Regions from separate parts of the Alteromonas sp. S005 genome, predicted to be linked through region 1. Evidence: predicted binding sites of a transcription regulator. Region 1 holds the regulator's gene; the other holds the start of a gene.
What was found. The regulator FNR, encoded in region 1, switches genes on or off when oxygen is low (the NO sensors DNR and NnrR bind a similar motif). The targets are predictions, from matches to a motif close to TTGATCTAGATCAA.
Positions count from the first base shown of each region.

Region 2: trhP (prephenate-dependent tRNA uridine(34) hydroxylase TrhP) is a predicted target of FNR. The motif match lies at 5,107-5,120, and genes of this name have one in related genera.

Region 1 covers NZ_JAZETN010000017.1:92,089-101,542, forward strand. Annotated here, with positions in the region: gene cobB (Sir2 family NAD+-dependent deacetylase) at 1-450, shown strand, start outside; gene V7R55_RS16905 (LysE family translocator) at 463-1,089, shown strand; gene V7R55_RS16910 (stress protein) at 1,173-1,904, shown strand; gene V7R55_RS16915 (glucosaminidase domain-containing protein) at 1,897-2,688, shown strand; gene V7R55_RS16920 (DUF2987 domain-containing protein) at 2,685-3,332, shown strand; gene V7R55_RS16925 (patatin-like phospholipase family protein) at 3,356-4,381, opposite strand; gene ttcA (tRNA 2-thiocytidine(32) synthetase TtcA) at 4,382-5,335, opposite strand; gene uspE (universal stress protein UspE) at 5,567-6,490, opposite strand; gene fnr (fumarate/nitrate reduction transcriptional regulator Fnr) at 6,784-7,524, opposite strand; gene V7R55_RS16945 (sulfite exporter TauE/SafE family protein) at 7,570-8,229, opposite strand; gene ccoS (cbb3-type cytochrome oxidase assembly protein CcoS) at 8,216-8,446, opposite strand; gene V7R55_RS16955 (heavy metal translocating P-type ATPase) at 8,448-9,454, opposite strand, start outside.
Region 2 covers NZ_JAZETN010000013.1:24,734-34,187, forward strand. Annotated here, with positions in the region: gene V7R55_RS14410 (pyridoxal phosphate-dependent aminotransferase) at 1-539, shown strand, start outside; gene V7R55_RS14415 (saccharopine dehydrogenase family protein) at 614-1,789, opposite strand; gene V7R55_RS14420 (aminotransferase class I/II-fold pyridoxal phosphate-dependent enzyme) at 1,927-3,156, opposite strand; gene V7R55_RS14425 (YfhL family 4Fe-4S dicluster ferredoxin) at 3,273-3,518, opposite strand; gene trhP (prephenate-dependent tRNA uridine(34) hydroxylase TrhP) at 3,522-5,018, opposite strand; gene V7R55_RS14435 (zinc-dependent metalloprotease) at 5,354-7,801, shown strand; gene V7R55_RS14440 (hypothetical protein) at 8,013-9,062, opposite strand.

The DNA.
Region 1 (9,454 bases):
CTAGTGACGCAAAATGTTGATGACTTACATGAACGTGGTGGCAGTGAATCGGTTTATCATATGCATGGCAAGCTACTGTCGGCGCGCTGTGCTATTAGCCAGCAAACTTTTGATTGGCGTGAAAGCTTTGATCACACCACTCAATGTCCGTGCTGCAAAAGAGTAACCCTTCGACCGGATATCGTTTGGTTTGGTGAAATTCCCATGTATATGGAAGAGATTTACGATGCGCTTTCACAGGCCGATATGTTTATAGCTATTGGTACATCGGGTAATGTGTATCCCGCTGCTGGCTTTGTTCAGATTGCTAAAGAAAATGGCGCTCACACAATAGAAGCGAATTTAGAGCCAGGTGTATCCAATGCCTTGTTCGACGAATCATTTACAGGTCCTGCCTCGCGCATAGTTCCGCAGTGGGTTGATGAATTGATTTCAAAGTATGCGCTGTAGGAGGCGCAAAACATGCAGTATATGAATGAATTTCTCACCATTGCACTGGTACATCTTGTGGCTGTTGCCAGCCCAGGTCCTGACTTTGCAGTGGTGGTTCGAAACAGCGTGGCTTATGGCAGACGTATAGCCATGTACACTAGCGTTGGTATTGGGCTAGCAATCTTATTGCATGTTGCTTACTCGCTAGTAGGGCTAAGTGTGGTAATTGCTACTACGCCGTGGCTATTCACCACTTTTAGCTACGCTGCGGCTGCCTATTTACTTTATCTTGCTTTCGGAGCGCTTAGAAGCGGCCCTGTTAAGCAGGAGCAACACGTAAATGCGGAAAAAAAGATGTCACAAATCTCGGCAAAACGTGCCGTTTGGATGGGTTTTCTGACAAACGGACTTAATCCTAAAGCGACGCTGTTTTTCCTTTCACTTTTTACCGCTATCATCAGCATTGATACGCCATTTAGCGTAAAGCTTGGTTACGGTATCTACTTAGCGTTTGCCACGGGGTTATGGTTTTGTTTCCTTTCTTACCTTTTAAGTACAAGTAAAGTCGCTGAGCTTATCGGGAAAAAGGGCTATTGGTTGGATAGGGCTATGGGCGTGCTTTTAGTCGGGTTAGCAGCTAAGTTGGTCCTAGGGTAATTTTTGTTTAATACACAAACAGGCAATTATTTTCGTGAATTGATATAATCGCGCCGATTTTCCTAAAAATATAAGAGAGTTGTGTGAAAGACGTAAACCCAGACCGCCTCAACAGTACGTTGTCCAAACAGTATCAATTCGATACTAAGGGTCTCTTGCGCCGTGCTGCCGGTTTAACCAAAGCTAATTTTTCATCATTACTGCAAGCTAGTCTGGTTCTATTTTTGACCTTTGTGGTGTTAGGGGTATTCGCGCAACAGTATATAACCATCAATGAAGACGGTAGCTATGTTTTCGAGCACCAGTCTATTATCGAGATTGTAGCAATCTGTATCGTTGCTCCGTTACTGACTGGTTTATATATGATGGGGGTTTTTGTAGCGCGTGGTGTAAAAACATCGGTATTTACAGTATTTCAGTTTTTCCCCTTAATATTTTTGGTAGCGTTAACCCAGCTAGTCAACAGTATCCTTGTCCAGTTAGGCATGATGCTGCTCATCATTCCAGGTGTGTACTTCTATTTAGCGTCTTCTTTTTCTCTAATGTTAGTGGCCGACAGAAAGTTAACGCCAATAAGCGCAATTATTCTTTCCTGCCGAGTATTTAATGCGTACTGGGCTCAAATAGCCAGTATTTTCGGCGTTCTCTTCTTATTGTTCGTGTCGGTACCGCTAACGTTCGGGGTTTCCCTAATTTGGGTGTTACCCTTTTATTTTAGTATGATGGGGTTGCTCTATCAGGAATTAATTGGCGAGCAAGGAGTAAGCACGGAAGCATCTGAAAACGATGTGAATGAGTCGAGCTTCGATGCATAAACGAGAAACCTTTAAAATTGTCCTTATAACGTTGGGTGTTCTGGCGGTTATCGTCATTAACGCCATTATTTTTACCGAGGACGAGCCTGATATTCTAGATATACCTCAAACGGTAAAGGCGAAAAAGCCGGTGCCTGATTTCTCTGGTTATAGTGACGTAAAAGAGAAAAAAGAGGCGTTTTTTAATTATCTACGCCCCGAGGTAGAGAAACAAAACGCTTACCTGCTTACTCTAAGGCACTATATACAAACCCTTTACAGAAAGACGTTAGCTAATGAGTCACTGTCTGAAGACGACATGACTAGGCTTGAGTGGCTTGAAGAGGAATATCGGGTAAAACCCACACAGCCTTTAAAGACTAAACTATTGGCCTTACTGCAGAAAATTGATGTTTTACCTGAGGAGCTGGTACTTGTTCAGGCTGCGAATGAATCTGCATGGGGAACAAGCCGATTTGCAAGGAAGGGCTACAACTTCTTCGGTTTGTGGTGTTTTTCAAAAGGGTGCGGTTTCGTCCCAAGCCGTCGAAACGATGGTGCATCTCACGAAGTGGCCAAGTTTGATAGTCTTTCGCGAGCTACGTACACCTATATGCGTAACCTCAACAGACACGATGCCTATGCTGACTTAAGAGAGATCCGCAGCCGACTAAGAGCTAACCAATTACCCATTACTGGTGTTGCATTGGCAGAAGGGCTAATGAATTATTCCGAGCGAGGAGCCGCTTATGTTGAAGAGCTTCAAACAATGATCCTATTTAACGAGGAGTTTTTATCCGAATGATACGCGCTGCATTATTTCTTGCTTCATCTCTGTTTGTCGGTTTTGCTAGTACATCCGTATCTGCTGAAACGATAGATGTAGAGTACAGCCGTTTCTACAGCCATGTTAAAAAGCTAGATAACGAAGATACCCAAGCGCTTCAGTTTGCCTTTGGTTTTGTCCGGGTAGGTGAAGGGCGTTTATGCGAGGTTAACGGTGCATCTATCGTTACCGATAAAAAAACAATGCCTCTAGACGTTACTGATGAAGGACGGTTTACCGTACCCACTGAAAAAGCACTGAAACTGGCTAATGCACTGGTACGTATCGACTTAAACGAACGTGCGAACGTTTGTGATATGTCGGTGCAGCTTGAAACCAAGCCCGAGTACCTAAAACAGTATTACAAAAAAGAAGAGCTCACTTTCTTGTATGAACAGTATGAAGCCTTTTTCAATGAAATGGGAAGCTTTTTGTCTTTTATGATGCCGTCGGTGAAGGGCTTAATGATTCAGTTTGAAGACAAAAATTTAGATTTCGTTACGCCGCAGGGTGTACAAATCAACAATGGTGTTCTGCATTTAGAACAAGAGTGGATCAACGACGCGAAAGGCTTAACGCTGCCACACGCGCCGCTGCGTGTTACCGCCATGGCTTCTAGTTAACCCACCTACTGATAAATTAGGTATCAGGTTAGCAACTGATACCTAATCTGCTCTGCAATACGGGCGATGGTTTCTTCGCCCTTCGCGCATAACTCTTCTGCTCTATGAAACTCCATAATACCCACATCGGTAAGTTGAGGTTCGATAAGTATATCCGGCGGATCGCCGGCTAAGCGCGAGCGGGTAACGCGGGCTTGAAGTATCTCAAGTGAACTGCTCATTACGCTCATAATCCCAGGAGGGGTTCCCTTATTCACCTTTGCCGGCACTTCGGCAAATTCTTCTTCGACCTTTTCAATAACGTCAGACGCAATACTTTCTTCGGTATTCACACCGTCAGAAGCGTTTACTTCAAGCTGTTCTTTATTGACTTCTGAAGCTTTGTCTTCCTTGCTATCAGGCGAAAACCATTGACGTAATACGTTTTGGCTTTTAGTAAAAAAGTCTTCTGTTTTGCGTTGGTTTTCTTCGTGGTCTTGCCTTAGCTTTTCCAAACGAAGGGGGCGAAAATCGGCGTTAAGATTAACCGCTATAACAAAATCCGCACCCAACTGGCGGCATAAGTTAACCGGTACAGGGTTAACCACTGCGCCATCTACCAGCCAGCGATCACCATGCGCGACGGGTGCAAAAAGTGCGGGAATAGCGCAAGATGCTTGGATAGTATCGCCAATTGGGCCTGAATTGAACACTACTTCTCGACCTGTATATAGGTCAGTAGCAACTGTTGCGAAAGGTTTAAGCATGTCTTCATAGGAGGAGACACAAAACTCGCTAGCAAGCTTGTCGAAAACTTTTTGGCCGCTAGCGATGCCACCGCGCCTAAGCCCAACTCCCATAAGCGCAAGTACCTGCCAGTCGCTAAGAGAGCAGGCCCATTCTTTTAAACCTTCTAGTTTGCCACTCGCGTAGGCAGCACCAACATAAGCGCCAATAGAGCAACCAGCAACAACGTCAATTTTAACGCCAAGTTTTTCCAATGCTTCAATTATGCCAATGTGAGTCCAGCCCCTTGCGGCACCGGCACCTAACGCAAGTCCAATTTTCATTTACTTTGGTTCCATAATGTTTATTACTTCAATAGCGTTATCTTCATCATTGAGATCTACACTACTTTCAGCAGTAAAAGAAGGCTCATCAAATCCTATATCACCATCTTCAACGGGACCGTCTTGAGTGGCAATCGATTTAAAGTCATAAAGGTTACTGTCTACAAGGTGTGAAGGGGCCACGTTTTGAAGCGCTCTAAACATGGATTCAATGCGGCCTGGGAAACGACGATTCCAATCTTGTAGCATCGCTTTTATGTTCTGGCGCTGTAGGTTTTCCTGTGAACCACAAAGGTTGCAAGGAATAATCGGGAACTCAGCAGCTTGAGAGTATTTTTCAATGTCTTTCTCTGTGCAGTAAGCCAAAGGACGAATTACAATATGTTCGCCGTTATCGCTAACCAGTTTTGGCGGCATAGATTTAAGCTTGCCCCCGTGAAACATATTTAGGAAAAACGTTTCAAGCATATCGTCGCGGTGGTGACCTAATGCAATTTTAGTGGCGCCTAATTCTTTCGCAGTGCGGTATAAAATACCACGACGCAAACGAGAGCAAAGCGAACAAGTCGTTTTGCCTTCAGGAATTTTGTCTTTAACAATAGAGTAGGTGTCTTCTTCTACAATCTTGTAGTCAACGCCAATGCTGTCTAAGTACTCGGGCAAAATATGTTCAGGAAAACCAGGCTGCTTCTGGTCAAGATTTACCGCAACAATATCAAAATGAATAGGCGCAATCTTCTTTAAAAACAATAAAATATCTAGCATGGTATAGCTGTCTTTACCGCCAGATAAACACACCATGACCTTGTCGTTGTTTTCAATCATACCGAAATCGCCAATGGCTTTACCCACATTGCGACGAAGTCGTTTCTGAAGTTTGTTGAAGTTGTACTTTTGCTTACTTTTCGCGGCGTTTAACGTCGGCGCGTCAGCACTGCTTGTGCCTAAACTCATAATTAACTAGCTTGGTTTGTGATAAAGACGTCATTATACATTAAAGCGCCTTTTCGCGACTACGGCTGTGAGCTTAAATTTATCGAGCGAGATTAAAAATTGGTTTGAGCGTAAATCATCGTCCCCCGCGATTATGTACTGAAAATATCACTTTTGTGAAGAAAACCACGTATCAACCCGTTAGGGATTGATACGTTGTATCGCTAAGTTTTAGCAAAGCTAGCGGGTGTTCTACACGGTTAACGGTGATTCAAACCCATCCGGCTTGATAGCAAGCACGTCACAATTTAGTTCGTCGATAACGTGTTCTGCAGTATTGCCAATAAGCGCTGCCGAAATACCCACACGGCCAACGGTGCCAATAACTACAAGCTCTGCATCTAACTTTTCTGCGACCTGCGGAATGACTTTTTCAGGTAAGCCTTCCTTCACCACACACTTATCTTCAGGAATACCGTACTTCAGTGCGTGACTGCGCATTTCTTTAGCATGATGGTTTTTTACCGCATCGTGATACGTGTCAGGGTCAAACTCTGGGACTTCAATGGCAATGTTTAGGGGAGTTGAAGGGTAGCTGTTTACTAAATTAACCTTACCTTTGAGTAAAGAAGCGTAGTCGTTAGCGATTATCGTAAGCTTGTCGTTCAGTGCAGCGTGTTCATCATCTTCAGTCCCTACATTTACCGCGGCAATAATTTCACCGCCTTCTGGCCAATCATGTTCTTTTACGAGTAGAACGGGGCGAGGGCATTTTCGCATTAAATGCCAGTCTGTAGGGGTAAAGATCACAGAGGCGAGATCGTCATGTTTTTTAGTGGCTTTTACCACTAAGTCGATTTGGTTGTTAAGGGCGAAATAGATAATGGATTCATAAGCACGGTTGTTCCATTCAACCACAATATCGGTCTCTGAGAAGCCTTGCTCTTTTAGCTGAGCAGATAGCCATTTGGCGTGCTCTTTTGTAACGGCATCTCGCATAGATTCGCGTTCATCAGGGCTCAGCATGGTTGTCATGTCATAAGACAAATCATATACCACCATCATAGCGGTAACCGTGGCGCCTGTTTTTGAAGCAAGTTCATAGGCACGGCTTAGCGCGGGCTGATTATCGCGTTCCGCGTCTATCACGGCAAGAATTCGTTTACATTCAATCATAACGTCTCCTCAACTACAAAGCTTTGTATGGCTGTCGACATCGAAATTGTTTTAAAACAGTTCATATAAACTATTTACATTAACTATAAACGACATTTGGAAAAAAGTGAGTTGTTTTGGATCAAGGCGTAAACAATTCGTTGATAAACAAAAAGGCTACATTGAATACTACGGGGGCTTTTACGCAAAACGAATTGGTATCGCGTAACTCAATGAGGGAATACAGTGAAATTTTAAAGATTAAAACTAAAAAGCGCGCATGTAGCGCGCTTAAGGTAAAAAAAAAGAATAAATTAACTGTTACAGACTACGCTAGGACCATTTAGCGCTTCAAGTTTGGTGTTCAACCGATCAAAATCCAAAATAGAGATCAATTTACCGTCAACCTTGATAATGTTTTCCTTCTGAAAACGGCTCAGTAAACGGCTAATGGTTTCTATCGTTAAGCCTAAGTAGTTGCCGATTTCGTTACGAGTCATTGTAAGGTGAAACTCTCTGTGTGAGAAGCCACGCTCTTCGAAGCGCTGTGAAAGATGCGATATAAAATATAGCAAACGCTCTTCAGCAGTTCGCTTATTTAATAGCATGATCATGTCGTGATCTTGTTTTATCTCCGCGCTCATAAAGCTCATGATTTGATGGCGTAGCTTAGGAAATTGAACCGACATTTCATCAAGGGTTTCATATGGCAGTTCACACACCATGGCAGTTTCTAACGCAGAGGTATAGCTTTGGTGTTTGTTCTCTCTTAATGCATCGAAACCGATAATGTCACCAGGAAAGTGGAAGCCGGTAATCTGTTCTTCACCTTCTTGATTAGTTACAAACGACTTAAAAGACCCCGTTCTTACTGCAAAAAGAGAACGAAATTTATCGCCAGTTTGAATGAGCGTATCACCTTTATGAAGCGGTTTCTTGCGCTCAATGATATCGTCAAGAGACTCGATTTCTGTTTTGTTCAGCGCCACGGGTAAGCACAAGTGACTGAAGCTACAGTTTTGACAGTGTATAGAAAATTGGCTTCCTTTGCTCATAATGCATGCTCTCTTAAAGAATACTCGCTCATAATACACATATTTTTAAACGATTGCGCCATGAATAAGATAAGCCGCATATATGGCCATTATTACTGCAATGACTTGTCTCACGTTATTGTTTTGAAAACTTCGAACAATATATTGGCTACCAGCGCTTGCGGCGAGCAAGGTGGGTAATGTACCCAAACCGAAGAAGAACATAATAGCAGCGCCTTCTAGCGCATTACCCGCCGCGAGAGACCAGGTAAGCGTGGAATACACCAAACCGCAAGGAAGCCAACCCCAAATAAAACCATAAGGCAACGCACTTAAAGGGGTCTTAAATGGCAAAAAGCGTTTTGAAAGCGGCTGGACTTTGGAAAATAGGCCTTTACCCGCATTTTCTAGCACCGTTAAACCTGTCCACCACTTACCCAAATAACACGCCAGTAGAAGCAACATGATTCCGCTAAGTAGGGAAAGGGCATAGTTGGCAAGCGGTATATAGTCTGCTGCAATTTTTCCAAGTGCCGCGGTTATTGCTCCGGCGATGGTGTAGCTCACTATACGTCCGATGTTATAGGCAAGGGTATAAGGTAGTGCTGAAGCGCCTTTAGGGGATACCATCCTTAGCGCAGCAACAATTCCACCGCACATTCCCACACAGTGAACTCCGCCGGCTAAGCCGATAAGAAAGGCAGAGAAGTAGTTAATCCCTTCCATGTGGCGCTTGGCTTTTGTCTACTTTACTGTCTTGAAGTTGCTTGCGTTGCTCAGCTAGCTTTTTTTCTTCTGGCGGCAGATCATCGTCAAACAGTATGCTATAACCTTGGCGATCTAAATCTTCAAACTGATTGGTTTTCACCGCCCAGAAGAATATCACAATAGCTACAGCTACTATGATTATGGCGATTGGAATTAATACGTAAATAATGCTCATACTATTTGCCTAAAAGTCGCGTAGAGTTTGAAACTACTATGATGCTGCTTAATGACATACCAACAACCGCCATCCAAGGCGAAAGAAGACCTGACACGGCGAAAGGCAGAATCAAGATATTATAACCCACTGACCACCCAATATTTTGTCTTATTTTTTGCTTCACCTGATGAGATGTGCGAATAAGTTCTGGTACAGAAAGCAGCTGATAGCCAAGCAGTATAACGTCGGCGGCAGTTTTAGCCACGTCTGTGGCATTACCCACTGCAATCGCCACATCAGCGCTGGCAAGAACAGGCGCGTCATTTATACCATCACCCATCATCATTACCTTGGAGCCTGTTTGCTGCATGGCTTGTACCGCTTCGTATTTCTGCTCTGGTGTAAGTCCACCTTTAGCAGTGGAAATTGGTAAAGGCTCGGTGAGAGAGTCAACGTTTTTCTGTGTATCGCCGCTTAGTACAGCAAGGGTATGACTTTTTGCCAATATATCGAGGGTTTCTTGGGTATCGTCACGCAGCGAGTCACGAACTTCAAACGCTGCCATGATACGCCCTTTTACAGTAAGAAACACATTAGCCGTGGGGCAACCCTCTATAAATGATTGCTGTGACTCGTGAACACTGAATGCTGCAGAGCCCATGGAAAATAGCGTATCGTTAATTTCACCGCTAATTCCGCCTCCTGGTGTGACTGTAAAATTAGACACTTTGTGTAGGGTGTTGCCGCTAGGCGTTTTACCACCGTTAAAGGCTTTAGCAATAGGGTGCTCAGAGCGAGATTCAAGTGCGCGGGCAATGGAAAACGCGCTGTCGCTGTCTACGCCGTCAGCATACCAAGCGTTTGAAATAGTGAACTTACCTTGTGTGAGGGTACCGGTTTTATCAAGCGCAATGGTGTCAATATCAGTTATTTGCTCTAGGGCGTCGGCGCGTTTTAGCAAAATACCCTGTTTGTTTAATTTCGCCATAGCGCAGGTTAGCGCCGATGGTGTAGCCAAACCTAATG
Region 2 (9,454 bases), on a different contig from region 1:
AAGCGCAAGTCTTCATTGATGAAGCCTACATTGAAATGTCTGATGCTTACCCGGCTAACGTGCAGTCGAAGCTAGTAGCAGAAGGACATAATGTAGTAATTTGCCGGACATTTTCGAAAATTCATGCCATGGCAGGCCAGCGTCTCGGTTACGCCATTATGCCTGCTGTGCAAGCAAAAACGATGGGCGGAATGTTGCGAATGGGTGGCGTAAACTACTTGGCACTGGTTGCGGGTATGGCTAGCATGGATGACCACGCGAACCTAGACACCATGCGCTCACGGATTAAAACTGAACGTGATAAGTTAGTAAAAGCTGCTAAAGAATTAAAACAGCCATATGCGCCGAATCCACAAGGAAATTTCATTTACATGGATACGGGTATGCCGCACGACAAGTTCGCGGAAAAAATGAAAGCTCAGGGTATAAAGGTAGTAGGGCGCACCTGGCCGGGTTACGATTCATGGTCGCGAATAAGTGTGGGTACGCCTGCAGAAACCGATGCCTGCGTTAAAGCATTAAAAGCGGTACTCGCTTAAAAAAGAACAATAACACCTAGCGCAGAGAGAAAAGGCTGAACGCAAGTTGTGTTCAGCCTTCATTTTTTGAATCGCTATTTCTCGATAGCAAACGTTAAGCCTGCTTTTTCTTCTAAACGGCGGATAAGCTTGTTACCAAGTGCTGCCGCAGGTGTAAAGAAACCACCAGATAAACTAACGTCTTTGCACAAGCAAAGGGCAGATTCTGAAATCATTTTACTGGTAGAGCCGTAACCTGGATCCTTGTCGCCTTTTACCGATACGGCTAGCATATCACCATTGGTAGCGGTACCCACAAACATGACATCGTAAAAGCCATTTTCGCGCTCTTCTTTGCTCGGGCCTTCACCTGGTTTAGGGCCATCATCACTTGCAAGCGACTTATCTTTGGCAACGTGATTCGCCATGGCTTCACCTTTCTCACCTGGGCCAGTCATCATCATTTCATCATACTGAAAGTTTTTACCGTAAGCGTAGCCTGCTAGGTAGTTAGAGCGGTGTACGTTCTTAGTATTTATTGCCGCCATAATAAATGGTGCAACCCATGTGCCTAACTGCTCATCGAAGTAAGGTTTGTTGCCATCGGGCTGTGGCTGATTTGACGCGCCATCGGTTAATGAGTGCGGATTAATAAGCGCAGCCATGACAGACTTATCTTTGTGCGCAGCCGCCATGGTCGCTTTTAAACTGGCAGCCGTACCGCCAGAAAACGTGCCCTGCATTTTGCGTACACGACCTTTTACATATTCAATGACATCGCCAGTTTGCTTTTTGGCATGTTCTTGAAGGTAGTGCACACCAAGGTCAAAAGGCACAGAATCAAAGCCACACGAGAACACAATGTTTGCGCCGGTTTCTTTAGCTTTCGCTTCGTACTTGTTGATCATTTGGTGCATCCAGGCAGGCTCACCGCAAAGATCTGTATAGCCGGTGCCGTTATCGACACATGCAGAAAGTAACTTTTCGCCGTAAATTTGATACGGCCCAACAGTGGTAAGTACAACGGCTGTGCGCTTTGTCATTGCGTCAAGTGCATTGGCATCGTCACCGTCGGCTACAATACTCGCAACGCTATCGCTAATGCCTAGCTCTTGTTTAACATCATTAAGTTTTGCTTCGTTACGACCTGCCACTGCCCATTTAACATTGCTGTCACTGCCATACTGCGCTTGAAAATACTCAGCCACTAGTTTGCCCGTGAAGCCTGTAGCACCGAAGATAATTACATCAAATTCCCGTTCGTTACTCATTGTTTTGTCCTGTTTTATTTCGTTTCGACACGTGTCATTAATATGCGTTACCCAATATACGCACAAGCACACATATCTATCATTTTTTTCGGTAATATTTGTCTATTCACGAAATTAAACAGTGAGTATAAAAAACGTTAGCTTATTGACTCTACAAACACTGCTAGTCGCGACAGGCCTTCCTTCAAGCGTTCAATGCTAGTGGCGAAAGACAGCCTTACGTAATGGTTGGCATTGTGCTCACCAAAATCATTACCCGGAGTAAGCGCTACATGATGTTGTGAGAGTAGGGCATCACAAAATTCAATTGCACTTAGCCCTGTGTGCTTAATATTGATGTAGCCGTAAAACGCACCGTCAGGCTTTGCATCTAAACCAAGCCCCATGTTTTCAAGTGCACTAAAAACAAGGGAAGCACGCTTTTCCAGCGTATGGCGGTTTTGCTCGCACTGCTCCAGCGACTCAGGCGTAAAGCACGCAAGGGCGGCCTTTTGCGAAAGGGTAGAGGGGCAAATAAACAAATTCTGCGCGAGTTTTTCAACGATGGGCGTCATCGCTTCAGGTACCACACACCAGCCAAGACGCCAGCCGGTCATGCCAAAATATTTGGAAAAACTGTTTATTACGACCACTGTTTCTTCAAGCTGTGCATTGGCAAGTACGGTTTGAAGTTTGGTATTAGTGCCCAGGGTCGATTGGGAAGCGAATGCATCATCGCGAATATCAAGATCAGCCGAAAGCGAAAGATCTAAGTAAATCTCGTCAACAATTAAGAAACCACCTTGGGATTTGCAGTATTCACCAATTTTAATCAGTTTTTCTGCATCTATAACCGTACCTGTAGGATTGGCAGGTGTGGCGATAAGTACACCTTTCGTGTTGTGCTTCCAATTATCGGCGACACTTTCCGCGGTTAGCTGAAAGTTATCTTCGCTGCGTGTTGGCACCAGCGTTACCTCTGCGCCAAATGCGTTTAAAAAACGTCGATTACAGGGGTAAGACGGGTCTCCCAATATCACGTTGTCGCCTGGTTCAACCAAGGCAGCACTTGCCAAAAGTAAAGCGCCAGAAGCCCCAGCGGTCACGACCACTCTAGAAGGGCTTACCGCTACGCCATGTTTAACATCATAAAAGCGTGCAATGGCTTCACGTAGTTCAGGCATGCCCAGCGCCGAGGTATAGGGAAAAACTGGGGCATTTAAGCTTTCTTTCATTGCGGCGAGCACTGCCGCGGGTGCGCCGAAATCAGGCTCGCCTAAATTAAGTCTTATAACATCTTTACCTTGCTGTTCTAGTGTCGTGGCTTTTTCGCCATAGGCCATAGCAAGAAACGGAGAGATCGCCGTAGCGCGAGAGGCAAACTTCAAAATAAACCCCTTATTAGTAGTGCCAATTCAAACTTTACCGCAATTAGGGACCACTCTTGGTTATGATTCAAGGGAATTCTTCGAGAAGTACAATTAACTCGCTGAATTACTTTTTGCTAACTGTTTAAACGAACAAACTTTTCGGCCAACTCGTCTAGTGACTCTTTATTGTGCGGGTCGGGCTTAACAACATCGATTGGGCATACCGCTGCGCAAGTAGGCGCATCGTAATGCCCTACGCATTCAGTACAGCGCAAAGGGTCTATTTCATACACTTTATTGCCCATACTTATAGCGCCATTAGGGCATTCTGGTTCGCACATGTCGCAGTTAATGCAGCTATCAAGAATAAGCAGTGCCATACATCATGCCTCGCTCACGTTTTCGGGTGTTACTGCATTTGGTGCTTTTCGAAATGGATTGCGGGTATCAACGCCTTCATCTAGGTTTCGCAACAGTAGGGCAAAATTTAAAGATACATCGCTAGGTATCGGTATTCTTACTTGGTGTCCTGAACCTTTAGCATCTGTAATAGGATGGTTGTTCTTATCCAGCATTTCATTAAGAGCAAAGGTAACGTTGCCGCTTGGCGTCATCAACTCAAGCGAGTCACCTACACAGAATTTGTTTTTGACGTTTATAATTGCATAGCCAGACTCTTCACAACGATCAATCACTTCACCAACAAATTGCTGTTTGTCGCTGACTGAGTGCCCATACTCATAGTTCTGATACGCGTGGTGCGCATGGCGACGCAAGAAACCTTCGGTATAACCTCGATGAGCTAAAGTTTCCAAGCTTCCCATTAATGCACTATCAAAAGGCTTTCCTGCTACCGCGTCGTCAATTGCTTTTCTATAGACTTGAGCGGTTCGAGCGCAGTAGTAATGTGATTTAGTGCGGCCTTCTATTTTTAAACTATGCACGCCCATTTGGGTTAACCTGCCAACATGTTGCACGGCACGCAAATCTTTAGAATTCATAATGTAGGTGCCATGTACGTCTTCAAAAGCGGGCATCAGTTCTCCAGGCTTTTCCTTTTCTTCTAACATAAACACTTGGGAGCTTGGCGTGCCTTCACCAAGGGTAGGAATTACCATTTCAGGCGCTGTCCCTTTTTTATCAACTTCGGTGGGTTGAACGATATCTCCAGTTTCATTTTCCTCGCCTGCCTTAATATCGTAAGACCATCGACAAGCATTGGTACAAGTGCCCTGATTCGGATCGCGTTTATTCATATATCCAGACAATAAGCAGCGGCCCGAATAGGCCATACAAAGCGCGCCATGCACAAATACTTCCAATTCCATGTCTGGAACATGTTCGCGAATAGTTTCAATTTCTTCCAAAGAGAGCTCTCGCGACAAAATAACGCGCTCAATACCTTGTGTCTGCCAAAACTTCACCGTAGCGTAGTTCACCGCGTTGGCCTGTACACTTAAATGAATAGGCATTTCAGGAAAGGCATCGCGCACCATCATAATAAGCCCTGGGTCTGACATAATTAACGCATCGGGCTTCATAGCAATTACTGGTGAAATATCTTTTAAGTAGGTATCTAGCTTACTGTTGTGCGGAGCAATGTTGCTTACTACATAGAACTTTTTACCTAAAGCATGTGCTTCTTCTATGCCTATCGCTAAGTTCTCAAAGCTGAATTCGTTATTTCTTACGCGAAGTGAGTAACGTGGCTGCCCAGCATAAACAGCATCGGCGCCATAGGCAAAAGCGTAGCGCATGTTGCGTAAGCTACCGGCAGGTGCAAGCAGCTCTGGCGCGTTTAACGTTTGGTGTGGCAATGTTGAAGCCGAGTCTTCACGTAGATTAGAAGAGCTGCGATTAGGTGATAATTTTGAAGTCATAGATAAAAAACCGCTACTAGACGCTTTAAACAAGGCGGCGGATTTTATAAGCCGTAAAATACCTCTACAACCCAAACAAAGCTTGGTGTTGACCAAGATCAAACAATTTGTTGTCCCTTATGTTTTTGAACGTTTAAACGGCAGTTGAGCAGAGTCAATGCCAGCTGTTTTATTTCATATAGTTGCGTTTTTAGTACGTTACCTTCGGTTATAAAAAAGCAAGCCCGTTCACAGATAAATAACAAGCAAATAGAGCACAATAAACGATGAACTACCATGGGCAAAACCCACCACATAGGGTAGGCTAGAAATTCACAATAATAAGGACTAACTGCATGCTGCAATTGAACATTTTTCATAAAGCGGCGCGACAAGTAAGAGCATCGGCTAAATCGGCCATTGCGATTACGGTATTATTTGTCGTGTCTACGTCTTCCGTATTGGCTGCACTGCCAAGCATTGGTGAATTCACCAGCGATATGATTAAAAAAGATGGTTTAATTCCTGTTTACTATGACGATGAAAACGACAAAGTTTACTTGGCGGTACCAACAGACAACGCCGAATACCTGTTTCAAAGTAGTTTGCCGTATGGCGTAGGGTCTAACGATATTGGCCTTGATCGCGGCCAGTTGGGCGATACGCGCTTGGTCAGCTTTGAAAAATTTGGCAACAAGATTTTATTAAAGCAGCACAATACCAAATACCGCGCGGCCCACGGCAGTGACGCCGAAAAGCAGAGTATCGATGAAGCCTTTGCTGATTCGGTTATCGCGGGTTTCACGCTGGTAGCAAACAGCGACGGAGCTAGCCTCATCGACTATACGCCTTTTCTGTTAAGCGATATTCACGGTATAGGAAACCGTATGGCACGCACCAAGCAAGGTAGCTTCAGCGTTGATAAAATGCGAAGCGGCGTGTATTTACCTAAAACCAAAGGCTTCGAAAAGAATACTGAATTAGAGTCTTTAGTCACCTTTGCAGGTAAGAAGCCAGGCGAATACATACAGCAAGTTACGCCCGACCCAGAGAGCGTGACGGTTCACTTGCATCATTCGTTTGTGGCACTGCCTGACGACAATTACACGCCCAGAGAGTACCACCCATACTCTGGCTACTGGAAATTCAGTTACTTTGATTATTCAACGCCTATCAGTGAGCCTACCGAACAGCGTTTTATTACCCGCCATCGTTTACACAAGAAAACCCCGCATGCTGCAATGAGCGAAGCAGAAGAGCCTATTGTGTATTATTTAGATCCAGGTATTCCTGAGCCGGTGATGACCGCGCTCAAAGAAGGGGCGAGCTGGTGGAATCAAGCCTATGAAGCCGCAGGCTACAAAGATGCGTTTCAGGTGAAAGTATTGCCCGAAGATGCCGACCCAATGGACGTGCGCTATAACGTAATCAACTGGGTACATCGCGCAACGCGCGGTTGGTCTTATGGTTCGTCGGTTGTCGACCCGCGCACTGGTGAAATTATCAAAGGTCACGTTACGCTCGGCTCATTGCGTGTAAGACAAGATTATTTAATTGCCCTTGGCCTAACCAGTCCTTTTAAGGACGGCAGCACCGACACCACTGCGCAGCAAGAAATGGCTCTAGACCGCATTAGGCAGCTGTCGGCCCACGAAGTAGGGCACACATTGGGTATAGCGCACAACTTTGCGGCAAGCGAAAATAACCGTGCATCGGTGATGGATTACCCTCATCCCAAAATAAGCATTAAAAATGGCAAAATTAGCCTAGAAGGCGCGTATGAAAAAGGCATAGGCGCATGGGATATTCACGCCGTAGCGTATGGCTATCAAGACTTTGCCAGCGACGTAGAAGAAGCCGAAATCTTGGCAAAGATTATCGTAAAAGGCCGTAATGAGGGCTTAAGCTTTAAGTCAGACCCCGATACCCGCAGTAGTCGTCATGCATCAGCAAACGGTCATATGTGGGAAAACGGTAGTAATCCGCTAGATGCCTTCGATGAAATTTCACAAGTACGCGAACTGGCGTTAGCCAATTTAGGTTTAGACACCTTAAGCCCAAACAGCAGTTTATCCTCGCTTGAAAATGCTTTAGTGCCTATTTACTTACTCCACCGTTATCAGTTAGAAGCCGTTGCAAAGCAAGTCGGCGGCTTAGTGTATGAATACGAACGCAAAGGTGACTATACCAAGGCACAGGGCCAGCAGTTTGTAGCACCTGCGGTGCAGCAGCGCGCGATGCAGCAGTTAATTACAGCTACTACCGCTGACTACTTGACTATACCTGAATCGGTACTCGCCCTTATTCCACCTACAGCTTATGGCGACGATATTACCCGCGAGCACTTTAAGGGCAAAATGGGGTTAATGTTAGACCCTGTTTCTGCGGCCGCTTCAGCATCTAACTTTGCGTTTGAATTACTATTGCACCCAGAGCGCTTAAACCGCTTAGAGTGGCAAACAAGAAGCACTAATGACCGACGTAAAAAAGTAGGCGTTTCTATGCTGGTGAAGCAAATACTTAACGTTCACTGGTATAAAAATAAGTCACAAAGCCCATTAGCAAAACGCTTACAGTTAGTGGCGTTGAACGCTGTTATGCAGGCGGTTACTAATGAAAAGCTAGCGCCTGAAGTAAGAATGGAGGCCGAACTTGCTCTTCTTGAATTCAGCGAATGGTTAGACGATGAAGCCGACGACAATCAGTATGAAATACTGAAAGAACAGTTCGATACTTATTGGGCTAGTAAGGCATGGCCAAGTACCTTTGAAGTAGAGCCGCTACCGCCAGGTTCGCCTATTTAATAGCAGGCGAAGGGGCAGTGTAGTGCAACGTTGATGAGTAGCTAGTGCCGCAGAATAATGCTGCGGCACAGCGTATTGTTATATCTATTGGGCTAGCTTTGCTACTGGCCCCTATGCCAACACGCAAATATTGGCGAACAAAATTGAGCAAGACATTAATCTTTAAAAAGTGAAACTCATATTTCGCCTATTTAGACCAAGTAATGAATCGTTACTTACTCGTACCAAAGAGCAGATAATCTGACACTACTTCATCATGTACATACCCTGTGTGAGCTTGTAAATAATTAACCACACCATATTTATATACGCCAGGGAGTGGAACCTTGTAGGTTTTTCTCGCAACTGATATCGCAACATTGGCATATTGGCCTTTTAATTCGCCAACACTGCTCTCATCTATTGGGTAAGACAAAAGATCGTTAGGATCGCTAAACGCAATTACTCTCTTTTTTTGGTTAGCGTTTCTAGCATCAATAGTACCGTCATCTAAGATTGAGTGAAGTGTGTCATAATCGCTAGCCATTTTCTCAGACAACGTTTTCGGAGCTTTGTTTACCGAATCTCCGGTATTTAATAGAGCGATTTGGTTTGCCATCATATAAATCATATCGACACGATTATCTAGAACATGATCTCCATCCGCCTTCAGTTCATTGAGAACATCAATAAGGATCTTAGAGCCTAGACTAAAGGTGACAACAATGAGCTTTTCATTTTCATCAATCTGCCCTTTCAAATCTAAAACTTGGCTTCTAACCCTTTGTACTATCTGCTTTTTAGAACTACCCGTATACATGACCACGTCAACAATTCCATTATTAAGTAGGCTATCTTTCGCGAGTTTCGTCGTTGCGGTTCTATTTGGATTTAATACAGGGTCGTCATCGACATCCCTTAGTTTTCTTTTGGCTTGAGAAGTGATGTCCAACCACCACAATACATTGAATTTTAGAGCTTGACCCTTGTAGCTGAAGCTATCAAGAGAGTCATCATTATAGGGACTTTCTATTTTGAGTGCTGAGCGCAAATCATTGATGACACGCGAGTAATCGCTAACGTTGTCGGTCGTGGAATAGCCACCCATTCCATGTATAAAAACTATTCTGATATCTTTGTTCGTTCCTTTAATTACGTCAACAATTCCATCGAATTCAATGTTTGCGGTGCTGCCAGCGTAAACTTCATTTACTTTATTCGTTTTAATGATACAGCCCGAGAGAATGCAAGTTGTGACCATTAAAATGATAGCGTTTTTCATATTAGAGTCCTTTTGATTTGTAATCACAAAGAACTCTATATTCAGTGGCACTGAAAAGCGGCAAAAAGACGTCATCCTTGTATGATTCAAAATAGAACAGAAAACATTCAATTACAACACTAGTAGCTAACCAAGACTACTTTCACAAAAAATTCGATTTAGAAAATAACGCCATTTACGTGTTTACCGCACACCCAGCCTCTGTGGGGAAAAACTACCATGAGTTCTAACCTAAAATGCCCGCTTCCTTTAAAACACTATGAACTAAAATTGATTGAAAAAAATTGAGTATGGGAACTATGGTTTAAAACTTCTGATAATGGTTTTGATGTATTCAATCAGCGTGATGAGTTTGGCGATTGGTTTAATTTTAGTGGCGAAGATTGTGGTAA